DNA from 2 places in the Emticicia sp. W12TSBA100-4 genome. Region 2 is predicted to be linked to the other one. Evidence: riboswitches for the same ligand, from Rfam matches in the RefSeq annotation. Region 2 holds a riboswitch; the other holds the start of a gene.
What was found. Region 2 has a riboswitch for cobalamin ahead of ABR854_RS05230 (TonB-dependent receptor plug domain-containing protein). Riboswitches for the same ligand answer to the same signal wherever they lie in the genome.

Region 1 (10,225 bases), on a different contig from region 2:
ACTGACATTTGTACCATTAGCAATTAAAGTGGCCGAACCCGATGGCGTTAAGTCGTCTTTCAGTTTTTTGAAACATGAACTCATAACGAGGGCAACCAAAAATAAAACCAAAATTTTTGCGGTGTTTTTCATTCTTTTTTGTGCTAAATTGTTTTGGGTGATGTGTCCGAAATTTACGCTTTATAAACATTCATATCCAAATACGCCAAACTATGATTTTTATTATATTTTGGTGTTAATTTGATTGTAAATTGTTCATAATCAATTTTTTTACTTTAAATTGCCCTTCTATTAAACTTCACAAAAAGACCCACACGGGAAGAATAATTATTTTGATGGAAAACAACAATTCTCGCCGAAAAGCTATGAAAAAAATTGTAGAAGGAGCTGCCGCCGTAGCCCTCACTGGAGCAGTTGCTTCTCGCCTCGAAGCTGCCGATACTATCATGGGAGCTGCACTCAAAGGCCGCATTAATCACTCTGTTTGCCGTTGGTGCTATGACTCAATCGACCTTGATTCACTTTGTCGAGCCGCTAAAACGATAGGTTTGCAATCAATCGAATTATTGAATGTTGATGAGTTTCAAACCGTCAAGAAACATGACCTTACTTGTGCGATGGTGTCGGGAATCGGTAAGGATTATGGGATAACAAAAGGCTGGAACAAAAAAGAAAACCACGATGGACTCGAAGAATGGTATAAATATTTGATTGATGAAACATCGAAAGCAGGATTCACGAATTTGATATGTTTTTCGGGAAATCGTGAACGAAAACTCGACGATGAAGATGGCTTAAAAAACTGTGCGAAAGGACTGAAAAAAATCATGCGATATGCCGAAAAGAAAAAGGTGACAATCGTAATGGAACTGCTCAATAGCCGAGTTGACCATGCCGATTATATGTGCGACCACACTGATTGGGGCGTTGAACTTTGCAAAAGTATAGATTCAGATAATTTTAAATTGCTCTACGATATTTATCACATGCAAATCATGGAGGGTGACATCATTCGCCGCATTCGTGAAAACCATAAATATATCGCACATTATCATACAGGTGGAGTGCCAGGCCGCCACGAGATTGACGAAACCCAAGAAATTTATTATCCTGCCATTATGAGTGCCATTGCCCAAACGGGCTTCAAGGGCTTTGTGGCACAAGAATTTATTCCTGCTCGTGCCGATAAATTGGCTTCTTTGAAACAAGGCGTAAATATTTGTGATATTTAGGCTAAACCTACTTTAGAAAAAGCAACATTATGAAAAATGTGGTGTCTTGTATCTTCAAATATTAAGATACCACAAGATTGTTAAAAACACTTAATTATGAAACTTTGGCTTAAAATATCTCTCGGAATTGTTGCAATTATCATTGTTTTTATAGGAAAAACGCTCTACAATGCTGGCGTTTTTACCGCCATTAATCCTCATTTCAATGGTTCTGTAACCGAGATTGATGGTTTTGGCGGAGCAGAAGACATCACATTCGATAAAGCTACTGGACTTGCTCTTATTTCATCGAATAATTTTAGTGATAACTCAAAAAATGGGGCAATTTTCTTGTTAAACACCAAAGAAAATTCACCTAAACCAATCAAACTGACCGAAAACATTACGTTTGATTTTCATCCGCACGGCATTAGTTTGTATCGCACACTTGATGGTGCAAAAAGACTTTTTGTAATCAATCACCGAAAAACAAAAGATTATGTCGAAGTTTTTGATTTTACAGATTCCACGCTTGTGCATCTCGAAAGCATTACGAGTTCGTTGTTTGTGAGTCCGAATGATATTGTGGCGGTGGGTGAACATACGTTTTACTTGACTAACGACCACGACGAAGAGCCATCGGATTGGCGAAGCAAAAAAGATTTATTACAAATTCCGATGGGAAATATTTGCTATTACGATGGTCAAAAAGCGACTTTAGTGGCCGATGGATTTTTATATGCCAACGGTATCAACGTAAGCCTTGATGGGAAATTGCTTTTTGCATCGGCTACTACTGGCCATAAGATAAAAGTTTTTAATCGAGATACCAACACAGGAAAACTCACAGAATTTGATTCAATTACCATCAACGGTGCCGATAATATTGAGGTTGATGAATACGGAAATCTTTGGGTAGGCTGTCATCCAAAATTGCTTTCTTACTTGGCTCATTCAAAAGACCGAAGCAAGCCTTCACCGTCTGAAATCATTAAAATTATCTACCAATCCAAAGAATATTATACGCTCGACAGCATTTATCTCAACGATGGAACACCTGTTTCGGGGTCGAGTGTGGGGGCTGTTCTTGGCGATAAACTACTGATAGGCACAGTGTTTGGAAATAAAGTGCTGCTTTGTACGTTAAAAAAATGATGATAATCATTGGTTTCGCAAAAATCGTACTTTAGCTTTGCAGCATGAATTTAATCTCAAACAGTAAACGAGGCTTAGCAGTTTTTCTGCTTCTGCTTACCAGTGTTCGCATACTGGTAGTGCCTGTGGTTTATCTTGATTTTGAATTGAATAAAGATTACATCATCAAAAATCTCTGCGAAAATCGCTTTAAGCCAGAGCTACAATGTAATGGTAAATGTTATTTGGCCAAACAACTCCATAAAGTAGCCGAAGACAAAGCCAGCAAAGAAGCCGACCGCCAAGAGCAAAGTTTCAAGAAGCTACTCGAAGAAACTTTTCACCACGAAAACTTCGTGTTTTCGCAGAATTTTGAAAGTGTAACTTTCACTGTTCAAAACAATTTTTCTTACAAGACGAGCCACTATTCTACGCTCACTACTTCTCTTTTTCGTCCACCCTGTTTGGGCTGATTTTTCTTTCTTTGTTTTGCATCCAACTACCAAAGTTATTAGCTGACTTTGCGTGCTTGTGTATGCGTTTTCTTATGTTTAATTAATTTTTTAATACTTTTTTACGGAATTCTGGCGAGTTCCTTCTTCTCGGTGTTTGCCTGTAAGTTTCTTATAGTCAATCGCTCAAACTTCTGTGGACAAACCGCAGATGCTTATCATTTTATGTTTAATTATATCTAAAAAATGAAAAATATATCTAAATTATTCTTAGCAATCTTCGCAACTGTAGCCATTATTTCTTGCCAAAAAGAAGAAGAAATCGGGCCAAATGATAAAAATTCGGTGACTTTAGAGTTTGATAATCGCATTGGCGACCAAAAGCTTGTTTTGGGTGCAACCAAAGCTAAAAACGCTGCTGGTGAAGAATTTACAGTTACAAAACTCAACTATTTTGTATCGAATATTGCTCTGAAAAAAGAAAATGGTGAAGTTGTAAAATTCCCTGACCAATATTTCTTGGTACGTCAATCAGAAGCCAGTTCTTTGAACATCACTTTGAAAGATGTGCCTGCTGCAAACTATACGGGTCTCACTTACACAATCGGTGTTGATAGCTTGAAATCTATCTCTGATGTAGCCCAACGCACGGGTGTACTCGACCCTGCCTCTTATGGTTCAGATAATATGTATTGGTCGTGGAACTCAGGCTATATTTTCTTCAAAATGGAAGGTACTTCGCCTGCAATTCCTGCAAACATGATGGGAATGACTGAATACCAATTCCATATTGGAGGATTTGGTGGTCGCACAGCCAAAACTCCAAATAACCTTAAAACGCTCAATTTTACATTCGGAGAAGCTGCTACGGTAAGAAAAGATATTGCTCCTGCTATTCATATCATCAATGATGTAACTAAGGTATTTAGTGCAAAAAATAAAATTAGCATAGCTACTTCGTATATGATTCATGCTCCTGCGGCGGGTGGTGTTATTGCCGAAAACTATGCTCAAAGTTTCATCGTTGACCACGTTCATAACGACCATTAATGAAATTAAAAATCCTAACTATGGTAGTTAGTAGTGTTGTTTATCTGGGAGTTGCGTGTAACAGCGACAACTCCCAAGATATTACACCTGACCAACCATTTGCTGTTCCTGCCAATTTCCCAAAGCCTGTCTATGATTTTGCAAAAAATCCAATTACTCAGAGTGGTTTTGAATTAGGGAGAGAATTATTTTACGAGGGTGATTTATCGAGAGATGGAACAATTTCTTGTGCCGAATGCCATAGTCAAGCATCGGGCTTTACGCATCATGGACATGATGTGAGTCACGGAATTGATAATTTGAGAGGTATACGAAATGCACCACCGATTCAGAACATGGCTTTTCAGAAAGAATTTTTCTGGGATGGAGGCGTGTTTGATTTAGACCTATTTTCGATTGCACCGATAGGAAATCCAGTAGAAATGGATGAAAAATTGGGAAATGTACTCGAAAAATTACGTAAAAAAGAGAAATACGCTACTCTTTTTCAGAAAGCCTACGGAAGTAAAGAAATTACAACTGAACGTTTTTTGAAAGCACTTTCGCAGTTTATGAATTCATTGGTTTCGGCTAATTCTCGCTATGATAAATATATCAGAAAAGAAGTAGGAGGAACTTTGACCGAAGAAGAATTAGCGGGAATGGAGATTTTCAAACAAAAGTGTGCTTCGTGCCATTCGGGTGAACTTTTTACCGACCAAAGTTATCGAAATAATGGTTTGGCAGTTTATAATATCGAAGATACGGGACGTGCGAGAATCACCCAAAACGAAAAAGATAATTATAAGTTTAAAGTTCCGAGCCTCAGAAATGTAGCTATTACGGGGCCTTACATGCACGATGGGCGTTTTTATACGCTCGAAGCAGTACTGAGGCACTACAACGAATCGGTTTTGGATGTGCCAACGCTCGACCCATCGCTCAAAAATGGACAGAAATTGGGTATTCAAATCACTGCTGATGAACAGAAAAAGCTGATAGCTTTCTTGAAAACTTTGACCGATAATGAGTTTTTGACAAACAAAAGATTTGCAGCACCCTAAAGTTTAGTAGCACAAGTTTCTAACTTGTGGTGTTATCGAATAAATTAGAAATGGATTTACTTTGCTACTAATCAAGTTAATATTGTTTTGACCTAAAAATATGAATCATAAATTTAAACGCCTACTTTTTAGTATCCACAGTTGGTTTGGACTCATCACAGGAGTATTTCTGATCCTGTTGGGTCTGAGTGGTTCGGTATTGGTTTTTCAAGATGAATTGGATGAATTAATTTATCGTAAATCATTGACAGTCAAGCCCGAAGCAAATGTTTTGCCGCTTGATAGTTTATATAAAATCATTACGAATAAATACCCAAACTTAGACGGAATTGCGTGGATAAACCCAATGGCCGAAAAAGACCAATCGTATCATTTGCGATTGTATTTGAATGATGCTCGTTTAGAATCTTATGATTTAGGAGCGATAAACATCAACCAATACACGGGCGAAATTTTGCGTTCGGGCCGAAGCGATGATTTGGAAGTAGGCTGGATTGAATGGATTTTTCAGTTTCATTTTTCTTTTCACCTCGGAATGCCAGGGGCAGCACTTACCGCCATTTTTGGACTAACGATGCTCATTTCAATTATTACTGGTTTTATAGTTTACCGAAAATTTATTTGGAAAGTGCTGACTTTCAAAGTAAAAATAAAAACCAAGAACTGGCGAATGTTAAGCTCAGATTTGCACCGAGTAGTGGGCGTGTGGTCGCTTTTGCTTAATGTGATTGTGTTTTTTACAGGTTTTTGGATGAATTTATTTGCTTTTGAGTCAGAAACTTGGAAAAAAGAAACAATTCCGACACCGAATAATATTTTGGTGAAGGCATCGCTTGATAAAATGTATGCCGAAAGCCTACAAAAAATGCCTGATTTAGTGCCGTCTTATGTCTATTTACCAACTCAACCCGATAAAAAGTTCAGCGTTCGGGGGAATCTGAAAGACCAAAATCCGATGTTTGCGGGTGGAAATGTAGTAAGATTTGATGCCAACACTGGCGAGTTTTTAAGTACAAGTCGCTTCGGTGATTTAGCTTTTTGGGATAAAGTATAAGCACTATTTTTTCCGCTTCACGTAGGCAATTATGGTGGTATTCCAGTGAAGATTCTCTATGTAATTCTCGGTCTAACACCTGGCTTATTGGCTATCACTGGCTTTATGCTTTGGTGGCGGCGTAAGTTCGTAAAATCTAAAACAATCTAAACAAATAAGATTTATGAAAAATATAGTAATAATGTCTGTTTTCATGCTTTTTGTCTCTTCAAATCTTATGGCTCAAGAAGCAAATCCAAAGCAAAAGGATAAAAAAGTTGCTGAAAAAGAAACCAAACTCGAAGATCCAGTTTGCCATATGAAAGTAAAAAAAGGCGGCAAAATAACGGTCAAGCATAAAGAGGTAGAATACGGTTTTTGTAGCGAATCTTGTAAAGAGAGTTTTGTGAAAAATCCCGATAAGTATATCAAAAAATAGGAGGTTCTATGAATCGCAAAGACTTTATTTCTACGCTAACATTTTCATTATCAGGTATTTGTGCAAATGTTTTTGATAAGCCTGTATCTGCTGTTGTGAATACCAACCGAGTATGCGAAAAATGCAAATACAATTTAGGTAGAAATATTGTCTTTGAAAAAGGAGTGAAAGACGTAATAGTTGATGTTGAGAAAAAGCAAATTATTATCAAATTTGATTCGAGCAAAACAAACCTTGCCAATTTGAAAAAATACATCGCCTCAATCGGCTTTGACGCTGACGAGTTGAAAGCCGATATTTATAAACGAGAACGTCTGCGAGATTGCTGCCTAATGGACACAACTATTTGTAAATAAAAGTAGCACAAGTTTCTAACTTGTGATTGAGTAATAAAATTTTCTAAACACAGAAGTTGAAAACTTGTGCCGCAACGAAACATAATGAAGAAATTACTATATATAACGCTACTAATCAGTAGTTTATCAGCGTCGGCCTGCGATTTGTGTGGTTGTGCAAACGGAAGTTCATTTGTTGGACTTTTGCCTCGCTCGGGCAGCCAATTTGTAGGTCTGCGTTATCGTTTACGGAGCTTCGATTCGCACCTCAATAGCCAATTATTAAAAACTAAAGAAGATTACCAAACACTCGAAGTTTGGGGACGTTTTTATCCCGTCAAAAATTTGCAAGTAATGGCATTTTTGCCTTACAACGATAACCAACAAACCTTGCTTTATTCGGGTACTGAAGAGCGAAAAAACGGCGTGGGTGATGCAACAATTTTGGCTCATTATAATGTGTTAAACACTTTTCTGGATTCGACTAATACCAGTGGAATCTACCATAATTTAATGATTGGTGGAGGAGTAAAACTCCCAACTGGCAAGTTTGAATATGGTTATGGTGGCGAAGCCGTAAACCCCAATTTTCAGTTGGGTACGGGTAGTACTGATTTTTTGTTGAGTGCCATTCACACTGTTCGTTATAAAAAATTGGGTTTAAACACCGAAGTAGGAGGGAGGATTTCGACCAAGAGCAATGAGTATTATAAATTCGGCAATCGACTAAGTGCTTCCATCACAGCTTTTTATACAAAAAACTTCGGGCATCTTTCTATTATGCCAAATATCGGCTCTACGATTGATTATGGTTTTAAGGACCGCAAAGATGGCGTACTAAATTCTCAAACAGGAGGCTATACTTTGCTCGGTAGCCTTGGAGTTCAAGCCTATTACAAAGCGTTTACGGCTGGATTTACTTTTCAAGAACCTCTCGTTCAAAACTTAGGTGGTGGAGAACTCAAAACTCGACCGCAATCTTCGGTTTTTCTGACAGTAGGCTTTTAAATATCCTTATGTAGATAAAAATTGCTTTATTTGTAAATATTTTAGATAAATATTCTAATTTATTTAAAAATTATAGATTATATATCTGAATAATAAAATTCGTTATTATCTTTGGGCGTTCTTTCAATAAAAGCGTTTTTGGTTACTACTGATGAGGTAGTATTAAAAAGGAATCGTGTGAGAATCACGAGCTGACGTGCAACCGTATTGAGGGTTTTACCTCTAAGTCGGGATACTTGCCAACTACGTATCGACAAAATGCTTTCACGAATAAGGCATTGGTCAGGCATATTTCGCTTGTACGCTCATGAGCTACGAGTGCTATTCCTTGCTATCTTAGTGTGAAAGCATACCGTTAGGAAATGAACAAATGGTTTTCTAAAAACTCTTTTGTTTCACTCAAACTCTTTAACAGTATGCTAAAAAACAACCTCGGTTTCCCACGCATCGGAAGCCATCGACAACTCAAAAAAGCCTGTGAATCCTACTGGTCAGGCAAAAGTTCTCTTTCAGAATTACTTGAAGTTGGGAAAAAAATCAGAATCGAAAACTGGAAATTGCAGCGAGAATTGAGCATTGACCTAATTCCAAGCAATGATTTCTCGTTCTATGACCACGTTTTAGACCACAGCTTGATGTTTGGAGTAATTCCTCAACGTTTTGAAGTACTGAAACACTTGCCCGAAGCTGACCAGTACTTTGCAATGGCCAGAGGCTATCAACAAAATGGTTTCGACCTCAAAGCAATGGAAATGACCAAGTGGTTCGATACCAACTATCATTACATTGTACCAGAATTTACTCGTTTTCAGACCTTCAAACTCAACGCCGAAAAAATAATTAATGAGTTTCGAGAAGCAAAAAATGGGGAAATTATTACAAAACCAGTCATTATTGGGCCCGTAAGTTATCTTTTGCTTGGTAAAGAAAAAGAGGAAGGATTCGATAAACTCTCTTTGCTCGACCGACTTCTGCCAGTTTATAGTGATTTAGTCGCCCGCCTCGTTAACGAAGGTGCAGAGTGGATTCAGTTCGACGAGCCATTCTTGGCTTTGGATATTAATTACCAAACCAAAGATGCTTTAAGAGTCGTTTATCAAACCATTCGCAAAGAATTTCCTGCACTCAAAATTTTATTGGCTACTTATTTCGATGGCTTGCAGGAGAATATCCTTGCTGCTTTGAATCTTCCGATTTGTGCATTGCACCTTGATTTGGTCAGATGTCCCGAGCAGTTAGAAGAAATTTTACCCAAAATTCCTAAAGATTTTACATTATCGCTTGGCTTGATTGACGGCCGAAATATCTGGAAAACCGACTATAAAAAAGTTATTCCTATTGTTGAAAAAGCAATAAAAACGTTGGGTACAAATAGAGTGATGCTTGCTCCATCGTGTTCACTTATTCATACGCCGTGTAACTTGGAAAACGAAACAAAAATTTCGGCCGAAATAAAAGATTGGTTGGCTTTTGCTCAACAAAAACTCATCGAAATAACTGAAATTTATGAAGTCGTTGTTAATCAAAACATTGAATGTCTTACCAAAAATCAAGCGTCAATTCAACGACGACAAACTTCGACTTTGATTCACAAATCACACGTAAAAAATAGAGTAAACGATGTTAAACCAAGTGATTTAGATAGAAAAAGCCCATTTTTGGAGCGTCAACGCTTGCAAAAAAGCATTTTAAGTTTACCGCTTTTTCCGACTACAACCATTGGTTCATTTCCACAAACTGACGAAATTCGTGCCATTCGAGCAAAATTTAAGAAGGGCGAAATTTCGGTTGCTCAATACAACGAATTCATTAAACTGCACACACAAAAAGTGGTGGCTTGGCAAGAAGAATTAGGCTTCGATGTGCTGGTTCATGGCGAATTTGAGCGAAATGATATGGTCGAATATTTTGGCGAACTCCTCAGCGGTTTTGTATTTTCTGAAAATGGTTGGGTGCAGAGTTATGGTTCTCGATGTGTGAAACCTCCCATCATTTTTGGCGATATCGAACGAAAAACTGCAATGACAGTAGAATGGAGCAAATACGCTCAGTCGCTGACCCAAAAGCCCATGAAAGGAATGCTTACTGGGCCAATTACGATTTTGCAATGGTCGTTTGTGCGAGATGACCAGCCACGTAGTACAACCATGATGCAGATTGCGTGGGCAATTCGTGACGAAGTGGTTGATTTGGAGAGAGCTGGCATCAAAATCATTCAGATTGATGAAGCTGCTTTGCGTGAGGGGCTTCCGTTGCGTCAAGCCAAACGAGCAGCGTATCTAAAAAATGCCATTGATGCGTTCAGAATTTCGGCCTCGGGTGTGCAAGACGAAACTCAGATTCATACTCACATGTGTTATTCTGAATTTAATGACATTATCGAAAATATTGCCGAAATGGATGCCGATGTGATTACGATTGAAACCTCTCGCTCGCAAATGGAATTGCTCGAAGCATTTGCTAAATTCAATTATCCTAACGAAATTGGGCCAGGTGTATATGATATTCATAGTCCACGGG
Region 2 (10,225 bases):
CAATTCGTGTCATACCCGAAAGTGTTGGCGGACAGTCTATCATGATGAACTCATAATTTTTCTTGACCTTATCAAGTAATAATTTTAAGTTGAATGGAAATACAGGCGATGCCTTGATGGTATCCTCTTTAGCATTCAGTTCAGCAGAGCTTGGTAGTAAATCACCAATGGGTGTTTCAATGGCTACGGTATCGAATGATAATTCACCAGTCAAATAATTTCCTACGTGATTTTTTCCTACTTGAGCTTCTTGTACTCCGAAGCAACGAGTCAAACTCGCTTGTCCATCCAGGTCAATAAACAGGACTCTTGCTCCTGCAAATTTTTGAAACGCCGCTCCTAAGTTTTGAGTTGAAGTGGTTTTGCCAACCCCCCCCTTGTTGTTAACTACGCTAATAATCATTGGATATGAAAGAATAATATTTACCCGCAATATAGGTCAAATAAAATATATCAGCAATATCGTTGTTATTAATTTTATCCACAGTATTTTTTAATAAGTTAATATCTAACAAAATATACTTATATTTTGTAATAGTACTTATTAATTGTTAAATATTTATTGTTAAAATCTTAATGATTAATATTTAATAACAAAAAAATATGTATAAAAATATTGTTAAGTATATATTTAAAAAATACATTTCAAAATAATAATATTTATATACTTAATTAAAAATATAAAACTTATTTATATAATAAACCAATTTATATGTGTAAATTTAAAAGTAAAAATTATATATAATTTAAAGTTCTTATAGTATTATATAAATAAAAATATAAGAAAGTATTAAAAGTATTGTTTGTTGTGTATGAAAAATATTTTATAAGTATATAAATATGTACGAATAGTATAATATTATAGAAAAGGTTTGGGTTTCAAAAGGTCTTGAAAATCGTTTTTAAGCGGTGTGTTTTTTAAGAAATGATAAACTACCTTATCTGTAATCTTGGATGGCTTCAATGGAGTTATTTGGGGCTTAAAATTAGGTAGCATTAGTTTGTAATATGGATGGGAAAATTTCATTTATCCAATAATGTGGTGCATTTTCAAATTTGGACGCTAAAAATGAATTTTAGGGATAAATTTTAGTATAAATTATAAAACAAAAAAGGAGAAAGTTGCCTTCCTCCTTATAAAATGTCTGATTCGTTTTTTCTTTTATTTAAAATAAAATCCGCTCGGAGCTATCTCAGCTTTTACTGAATCTATTAATGTTCCTGAGGTTTGGTATCTGAAAATATAACCAGCTTGTTTGTATGACGGAATCAGACTTGTGTAAATAATGTCACTTTCAGTGTCGAAGCCAACAGCTGTAAATGTTCTATTGATAAAAGTTTTGCTTGTGCCAGTAGCAATATCAATTGCATTTACTTCTCCTTTAAGTTTATAACCATCGGCTGCATCATAAAAATTGTAGGTACAATAAAGTGTTTTTTTATCTTTACTGATGCTTAAACTGCTCGGAGATTTTTTATCATTCGTACCAGCTTTCAATTTTGTTTCCACTATTTTAGTCGTTGGATTAAACAACTTCAATTCTTTTTCGGCAATCATCCAAATTTTATTTGACGCATCTAAAGTAAAATTACTTGGATTCGCACCTACTTCAATCGTAGTCGTTACTTCGTCCTTCTGTGTATCAATTACCTTAATTGTTTTCTGACTGCCAACATTACCAACGTAAGCCGTTGTACCAATTACTAAGATACTCTCTGCTCCTTTATCAACTGGAATCTTTTTTGTGATTTTATTAGTGGATAAGTCAAGCACTGCCACGAAGCCTTGTTTGTATGAATAGTCAGGATTAAATGTATCCCAGCAGGTTATGTAGGCTTTGTTAGCTCCTGCCTTAACTACTTTTCTTGGGTTATCTATTTCTCCTTTAATACTTGCTATACTTTTGAATGTACGAGCGTTGACTATTTCAATGGCGTCTTTTCCATCGGTTGAATTATCTACCAATATAATGCCTTTTTCGTCAATCTCTGAATAATCTGTAATACCGCCTGCTATCGAAGTGTTATTCTCTTTTAAGAAAATGTCAGTCGAGGCGGTTTTGCTACTTCTGTTCACTAAAGAGAGCGTTCCGTTATTATCAAAAAAGTTTCCTGAGTTAATAATGAAGACGCCATCATCATAAGGTTGTGCTGGAGTACTTTCTGTTTTCTCGCATGAACTAAATGCGATGGCTGTTAATGAAATTAAACTTAGATTTCTGAGTGTGCGTGTTGATAAAAAATTGTTTGTCATTTTTCTTTGGGCGGGCCTACCGCAATTTTAGTTTGAAAATTTACTATTAATGCTTTTTGACTGTTTGCTGATGTTGAGAATAATGTTGTCTAAAGTTTCTCTATACCGTGATACACTTAGCAGTATATTAGGGCGTCTAATGAAAATTGAATACTGCTGCCAATTGAAAATTGATACCTGGCATCGCATTGCGTTTGACATTCGGATAAACTGTGTTCGTAAGATTATTAGCTTGAAAAATCAAGTTAGCATCTTGCGACATAATTTTGATTTTGTGTGTAAAAGTTGAGTTAAGGATAAAGTATGACGGGAAAGGCTGACCTGAGTGGTCGAAAGTGAAATAGCGTTCAGAATTGAACACCCCTTGTAGGCTGGCATTCCAACGTTTTTTGCTGTAATAAATACTGCCAGAAACCGCATGGCGAGGCACATAGATAAGTTGCTTACCGATGAGGTCTTGAGCATAGACATCATACACTTTTTGTTGTGAAGCATAGGTGAGTGAATATGCCAAAATTAAACCCGCAGTTTTCTGCTGAATGAAATCATTGTATTTGAGAGAAGAACTAAACTCTATTCCTTTGCTCAAAACCTGTTGTAGATTTTCTACCCTATAGTTTTTCTCAGGATTCCAATACGTCCAGTTGTCGATGAGGTTATGGAAAGCATTGACCGAAAAAGAAGATTTGAAATATTGTCCGTGCAGTTGTTTATACTCCAAACCTATTTCTTTATTGAAACCATTTTCTGGTTGAATATCAATATTGCCCAAAACTTTCCAGTACCGTTCGTTTAAAGTAGGAAGTCTATAACTACGAGCTACATTTCCTAAGAACTCCAATTGTTGAGATTTATTCGTAAAAAGATTTAAAATTAATCCAAATGCGGGGGTGAATGGAGCTTTGTATCGACTTGAAAGTGCTTGTCTTAGGTTAAGCGTCGTAATAATTTTATTTGGTTGATTATTCCATTCAAATGATTTACGGATAAGAGCAAATATATCGCCACGGTTTTCATGGATGATATCAGGCCCGTAACCATCAACTCTGGTGGCATAATGAACGAATTCACCACCAGCTCTGACGGTCAAACCGGCGTGGTTTTTATGGCTAATAAAGTCATGTTCGGTTCTTATGATGTATCGGTCAGTTGAGGCATTGCTTGGATTTAAGAAATCACCTTTGCCATAATCTAAAATATCTCTGATGAAACCAAGCTTTATTGAAGTATTATCGAGTTGTGTTCCGCCAATAAATCTTAATGCTTGTGTTTGAGTAATTTCTCTAAAATCAATGATACTCGGTTGAATTGTTAGTTTATTATCAGTAAGCCAAGCATTGAGGTAAATAAGTCGATAGGAAGATTTTTTATTCGTATTAAATCTAAAATATAAATCTTGTACGAGTCCTTTTTGAGTAGTTTCGGAAGGTTCAATAGCGTATTCACGACCATTCCTGTCAATTCTTGATTCATTGAGTGCTGGAGTTTTACCGTCAAAGTTTCGGATGTTTCCACCATAGAAAAGTGTTTTTCCGTTGAGGACGCCATTTTTATAGATTTTGCTGAAGCGTAATCCTGCATTCAGATTTCCACTTCTAAAACTTCCGTATTGTCCGCCAACCACTGCATTCACTCCTTTGTTGTTCCAGTTAGGTACAGAGCTTAGTAAAATGCTTCCTCCAACTGCATCGCTACCCACACAACTTGCCGACGAACCATACTGAATAGCCATTTGGTCGAAACCCATTAGTGGGATTGTAGATAAATCTGATAGCCCGACTGTTGGTGAATTGATGTTTAGACCGTTCCAAAGTACTGCTGTATGATTTGCAGAGGTTCCTCGAAAAGAGATGGTTGTGAGCTGGCCAGAGCCGTAAGATTTTAGGGCTATGGGTGCTTGGAACTGCAAAAAATCTGACAAGTTTTGGTACTGAAATCGAGCCAAATTTATGGAGTCAATCTTCTGTACTTTTAATCCCGCCATGAATTTTTCTGGCGAAAATCCGAACACCTGAACTTCGTTTAATTGCTTACAATCCTTGCAATCGGGTGATGAAATTTCTTGAGAAAAAGCCCCTACTGAGATACCAAAACTCCAGCCCAAAAGTAAAATTTTGGGAATATTATTCTGGCTTTTTTGGGCCAGTTTCTTGATACGCCGTAAGGCAGCGTTCGCAGGATTTTGCATTTGAAAATAGAATAAAATTATTCTTCAAAAAGCACACTTCAAACCCAAATAAAGGTTAGTCAAGTCGGTGCTTTTCGACTAATAAAAAACAAGGATTTTGAAAATGATTCGCAACATTGCTCTTCCTCCGAAAGCAAATGATACATACGAAATACGGCAGGTCTCCTGACTCACCTCACTGATTGCGACACCTTCCCGCTTGGTTAGAAGCAGTGGTAAAGCTAAGTATGCCATAGACAAGGCAATCAGTTTTCAGAACCGAAATTCTGAGGAGGTTTACAGTTGCGGGGACAGTTCTCGATTGGAGCATTACTGCTGGACGAGATTCCCTATTAAGCTAAAAGCAAAAAGAAGTTTTACCGATAGCACCGTAATTCATAAACAAAGGTAATAGAATAAAATTGATTCTGAAAACAGAAGATATGATTTGTAATTGTAGAGGATAAAAAAACGGCCAAAACAAACGTAATGTGTTTTGGCCGTTAAGACATTTTATAATGAATCTCAATTTGGGATAATATTTTTTCAGTTGGTCTTGAACTCCTGAATTGTTCCATCTGTAAAGACAACCATGATACGAGCAATGCTTCCATGGTTTTGGTTCAGATTTGACAAAATGGCAGGATTCAGATTTTGTTGTGCTGTATTAAGCTCTGGCATTTTTCTTTCATTCGATTCTCGTGGCGAATACTCTGGGCGTTTTATGCTCGTAAGTGCTTGATTACCAGATACTTGAGTGGGTGTTTTAATCGTTGTTTCATCTTCTTCCAAAAACCAATTGAAACCTAATTCGGGGTATCTACGGTACATTTTCTGTACAATTTCCAAACTTGGCTTGTTTCTATCAGATAAAATGTGTGAAATACTCGGACGAGGCACACCTATCTCGTCAGCAAACTTGGTGGATGTTAAATCTTGCTCACTTATGAAGCGTCTGATCTTTTCGTTGAGGTTCATTTTGTCACAAAGTTAAATTATGAATTTTACATAATGAAACAGTATAAAAGAGTAAATAGTTACAATTATAAACTGATTATGTACAAATATAAATTGTTTGAGATTGTAAACCAAATACTTTTGTAAATATATTTTTATATTTGTAAATAGAGGCTGTTTACAGGGTGTTTACAAATATTAACCAATTGATTATCAGTTGTTTATATTGTATTTTAGGTGCTTTCGTAATTTTTAAAAGTTGGCTCAAGTAAAGTCCAGATTCTCGATTTGAATTTTGTGAAATTGAGAATAATAGCAATTATTTGATTTAAATGAACAATATGAGAGAAAGTACATAAGTAAATAAAATTTAAAAATAATTGCCAAATGTTTTGTTTTTAATACAAATGTCTTTATCTTTGTAAACACAAACTCAGAGGTATTAACAAGTGCTTTTCTAAATAAATTAAAAAACTATCGGCTTACGTTGCTTTTCTAATTAAAAGAATTTTAAGAAAAATTTAAGTAAAGGTTTACATTGAGGGTAGCAATACCAACAATTTGGGATTCAATCGTCATAAACTCCTATCTTTCTGAGGTAGGAGTTTTTATTTTACTAACGATCTATTCTTTACTTAATCTGTCATTTTGTCTTTCATGTTTGTATTTGCTGCCTATTATTCCATGCAAATTAATAATCGTCAGATTCGTCTATTTGCCTTCGGATTCGCAAAAAATATTTCTGGCTTAATCTAAACATGTGTTTTTTGGTACTTCTGGATTTTGATGTAGCGACGTATTCGCCATTATTTTACCCGACTCATTCGCAACACCTAACAAATTACTCGTAATTTAGAGCGAGCGTTGAAATACGGGTAAAAATGAACTACATATTCGCCAATTAACTACCCAACGCATTCGCAACAAAAACTTTTTAATTTATAATCTAAGTCTTCTCCCCTACACAGGAGAGATTAAACAGAACTATATGGTAAAGAACAATAATACAAGAGAGCAGATAGAACTAATACGACATATATTCCGAAGCATTTTATTGGTTACACCCGTTGCTGTTGTAATTGGATTGTTAGTTGCATTTTTTTTGTGGATGCTTGATTTTGCAACTGAACTTAGATGGAATAATAATTGGCTGATTTATCTATTACCGTTATCAGGGATTGTAATCACGATGTTATATCAGTTTTATGGAAAAGGCACAGAGGCTGGAAACAATTTAATCATTAATGAGATACACGAAAGCACTGAAAATGGGGTTCCTTTGAGAATGACACCTATCATTATTTTCACCACAGTCTTTACTCATTTGTTTGGTGGTTCGGCTGGCAGAGAAGGAACGGCAGTTCAAATTGGTGGAAGTATTGCTTCTTTTTTTTCGAGAATCATTAGACTTTCAAAAAGTGATAATAGCGTATTGCTCATGGCTGGAATTGCAGCAGGTTTTGGGGCAGTTTTTGGAACCCCAATTGCAGGAGCAGTTTTTGCCTTAGAAGTTTTATCTATTGGGCGTATCAAGTATGATGCTTTATTGCCGTGTCTGTTTGCTGCTATCGTGGCCGATGTTGTTTGTACTGCCTGTGGAATTACGCATACAGAATATTATATCAACTATCATCAATCTGTTTCGTGGTTAAAACCTTCTGTTGATTTTGTTTTGGTTGCAAAAGTTACATTATCAGGTATTGCCTTTGGTTTAGTAGCCATGCTGTTTGTGAAAACCTCAGATATGATTAAAGAAACAAGTAGTAAGTTTATCAAACTAAAATGGATTCTACCCATTGTTGGCGGAGGATTAGTTTTAGCGATAAGTTATTTGCTTGGCACAACTGATTATCTTGGATTGGGTGTAAAGACTCAAAGTGGAAGTGGTGTTAGTATTGTATCAGCATTTAATAAAGATGGTGTAGAGGCATTTAGTTGGTTTTGGAAATTGTTACTTACTGCAATTACCCTAAGTATGGGCTTTAAGGGTGGAGAAGTAACACCTCTTTTCTTCATTGGAGCAACTCTGGGGAATACATTGGCTGTTTTGTTAGGTTGTCCGATTGACCTTTTGGCGGGATTAGGCTTTATTGCGGTCTTTGCCGCTGCTACCAATACTCCTTTGGCAAGTATCATACTTGGAGTTGAATTATTTGGCGGTGAATATATCCTGTTTTACGCTATTTCATGTGTTGTGGCGTATTATTTTAGTGGCAGTAAGGGAATTTATCACTCGCAGCGTGTAGAGGTCTCTAAGAGCTTAAAAATGAATAAGACAGAGTAAGTTGAAGAGGATAATATATATGTTTTTGGTAAATAGACAGCATTAATCAAAAATGCCCATTCAAATTAGTTTGAATGGGCATTTTGTGTTTGTTATTGGTATCAGATAATTCGTTGTTTTTATCTTAAACCGAAACATTATTTTCTCTTAAAGCTTCATTGAGTGATGTTTTTAAGTCAGTGCTTGCCTTTCTTTGGCCAATAATTAAAGCACACGGAACTCCAAACTCTCCAGCAGGATATTTTTTTGGTAACATTCCTGGAATAACAACAGAGTTATCAGGTACATATCCAATATATTCAGTACCAGTATTTACATCAATTATCTTTGAACTGCCTGTAATTGTTACACCAGCACCAAGAACTGCTCTTTTTCCAACTCTTGCACCTTCTACAACGATGCATCTTGAACCAATAAATGCACCATCTTCGATAATTACTGGTGAAGCCTGAGGTGGTTCAAGCACTCCACCGATACCAACGCCACCACTAAGGTGAACATCTTTACCGATTTGAGCACAACTTCCTACTGTCGCCCAAGTGTCAACCATTGTACCACTATCCACATAAGCTCCTATATTTACATAAGATGGCATCATGATAACACCTTTTGCTAAAAAAGCACCATAACGAGCCACGGCTGGAGGTACAACTCGTACACCTAATTTATCGTAGCCAGTTTTTAGTTTCATTTTATCGTGGTATTCAAAAATACCAACTTCTTGTACCGACATTTGTTGCATTGGGAAGTAGAGGATAATAGCTTTCTTTACCCAGTCATTAGTTTGCCATCCATCTGCTGTTGGCTCAGCCACTCTAAGTTCTCCTTTATCAACCAAATCAACTATTTCTTTAATAGTATCTTGTGTACTTTGTTCTTTTAATAATTCACGGTTATCCCATGCTTGTTCGATGATTTCTCTTTGATTCATTATAAAATAAGTATATAAAGTATTTGTTTGCTTTATTTGGTGTAAATGGTTAATTATAAGGTGTTTACGTGTTTAGTTTAAGGTTTTTTTAAGTTTTATATTTATTTAAAATCCTTGTACTTTTCTAAGGCAAATAAAATTTGGCAGATATTAAGATATCCTTTGTTTTGATCTAAATTTATAATACTCAAAGATACATAGGTAGAAGTTTATTTGCAAGTAGAGAGTGTATTTAATAATGGTTATTGAGGAGGATAAAGACTCCTTCCCTACCTTCCACCATCTGGGATTAATAAACTTTGTATAATGATAGTCAATTTAAAACTTTGAAAATAAGCTAAGGCTGCTATTTTAAAGTTAAATACTTTAGTAAGGAGGCGAAATATATAGAATTTATACTCGACATTGTGAATGAAAGAGTAAAATATTACTATATATTTTAGCAATTTTTGCTAAAATATAATTGAGTTTTTAGTTAGTAATACTAATTATATTAGTATTTATATTTTGTATTACTAACCAAGGATTACAAATATATGATTCTAAACTTCTTAATCGTTTTATATTTATATTTCACAATAAATTTATTAACTTGCATCGTATTACTTAAACCAAAATTTTACGTAAATGTCAAAAGTTAAAGTAGCAATTAATGGATTCGGACGTATCGGTAAATTAGCCTATCGTCAAATTTATAACATGGAAGGAATTGATGTAGTAGCAATCAATGACTTAACAAGTCCTTCTACACTCGCTCATTTATTAAAGTATGATAGTGCTCAAGGAAGATTTAACGCTACTGTTACATCGACTGAAAATAGCATTATTGTTAATGGTGATGAAATCAGAATTTATGCTCAAAAAAATCCAGCGGATATTCCTTGGGGAGAGCATGATGTTGATGTAGTATTGGAATGTACAGGTTTTTTTACTGATAAAGATAAAGCTGCTGCTCACTTAACTGCTGGTGCAAAAAGAGTTATTATCAGTGCCCCTGCAACTGGCGATTTGAAAACAATCGTTTTCAATGTAAATCATAATATCTTAGATGGTAGTGAAACAATCATTAGCTGTGCAAGTTGTACTACTAACTGTTTAGCTCCAATGGCTAAAGTATTGAATGATAGCTTTGGAATTGTAGCTGGTAGCATGACAACAGTTCACGCTTATACTAACGATCAAAATACGCTCGATGCTCCTCATGCTAAAGGTGATTTACGTAGAGCAAGAGCTGCTGCTGCTAATATCATCCCTAATAGTACTGGTGCGGCAAAAGCAATTGGTTTAGTTTTACCAGAATTGAAAGGTAAATTAGACGGTGGTGCTCAGCGTGTTCCAACAATTACTGGTAGCTTGACAGAATTGACTTGTATTTTGAGCAAAAAAGTTACGCTTGATGAAGTAAATGATGCAATGAAAGCAGCCGCAACTGAAAGTTTTGGATACAACACTGACGAAATCGTTAGTAGCGATATTATCGGAACAACTTTCGGTAGCTTATTTGATGCCACACAAACTAAAGTTGTAACGGTTGGTGATAGCCAATTAGTAAAAACTGTTAGCTGGTATGACAACGAAATGAGTTATGTAAGTCAACTTGTAAGAACTGTTAAGTATTTTGCAACATTGATT

Region 1: linked by a shared signal. The riboswitch ahead of metE (5-methyltetrahydropteroyltriglutamate--homocysteine S-methyltransferase) and the one ahead of ABR854_RS05230 (TonB-dependent receptor plug domain-containing protein) in region 2 are both predicted to bind cobalamin.

What each region holds. Positions count from the first base shown of each region.
Region 1 covers NZ_JBELAU010000001.1:185,831-196,055, forward strand. Annotated here, with positions in the region: gene ABR854_RS00865 (hypothetical protein) at 1-132, opposite strand, end outside; gene ABR854_RS00870 (hydroxypyruvate isomerase family protein) at 336-1,232, shown strand; gene ABR854_RS00875 (SMP-30/gluconolactonase/LRE family protein) at 1,329-2,366, shown strand; gene ABR854_RS00880 (hypothetical protein) at 2,411-2,818, shown strand; gene ABR854_RS00885 (MbnP family protein) at 3,044-3,847, shown strand; gene ABR854_RS00890 (cytochrome-c peroxidase) at 3,847-4,890, shown strand; gene ABR854_RS00895 (PepSY-associated TM helix domain-containing protein) at 4,991-5,944, shown strand; partial or broken gene ABR854_RS00900 (PepSY domain-containing protein) at 5,960-6,094, shown strand; gene ABR854_RS00905 (YHS domain-containing protein) at 6,108-6,362, shown strand; gene ABR854_RS00910 (heavy-metal-associated domain-containing protein) at 6,371-6,718, shown strand; gene ABR854_RS00915 (hypothetical protein) at 6,803-7,705, shown strand; cobalamin riboswitch at 7,828-7,963, shown strand; gene metE (5-methyltetrahydropteroyltriglutamate--homocysteine S-methyltransferase) at 8,122-10,225, shown strand, end outside.
Region 2 covers NZ_JBELAU010000003.1:299,691-309,915, reverse strand. Annotated here, with positions in the region: gene ABR854_RS05240 (ParA family protein) at 1-403, opposite strand, end outside; gene ABR854_RS05235 (YncE family protein) at 1,163-2,254, opposite strand; gene ABR854_RS05230 (TonB-dependent receptor plug domain-containing protein) at 2,391-4,442, opposite strand; cobalamin riboswitch at 4,581-4,830, opposite strand; gene ABR854_RS05225 (helix-turn-helix transcriptional regulator) at 4,968-5,399, opposite strand; gene ABR854_RS05220 (voltage-gated chloride channel family protein) at 6,367-7,662, shown strand; gene ABR854_RS05215 (2,3,4,5-tetrahydropyridine-2,6-dicarboxylate N-succinyltransferase) at 7,787-8,593, opposite strand; gene gap (type I glyceraldehyde-3-phosphate dehydrogenase) at 9,221-10,225, shown strand, end outside.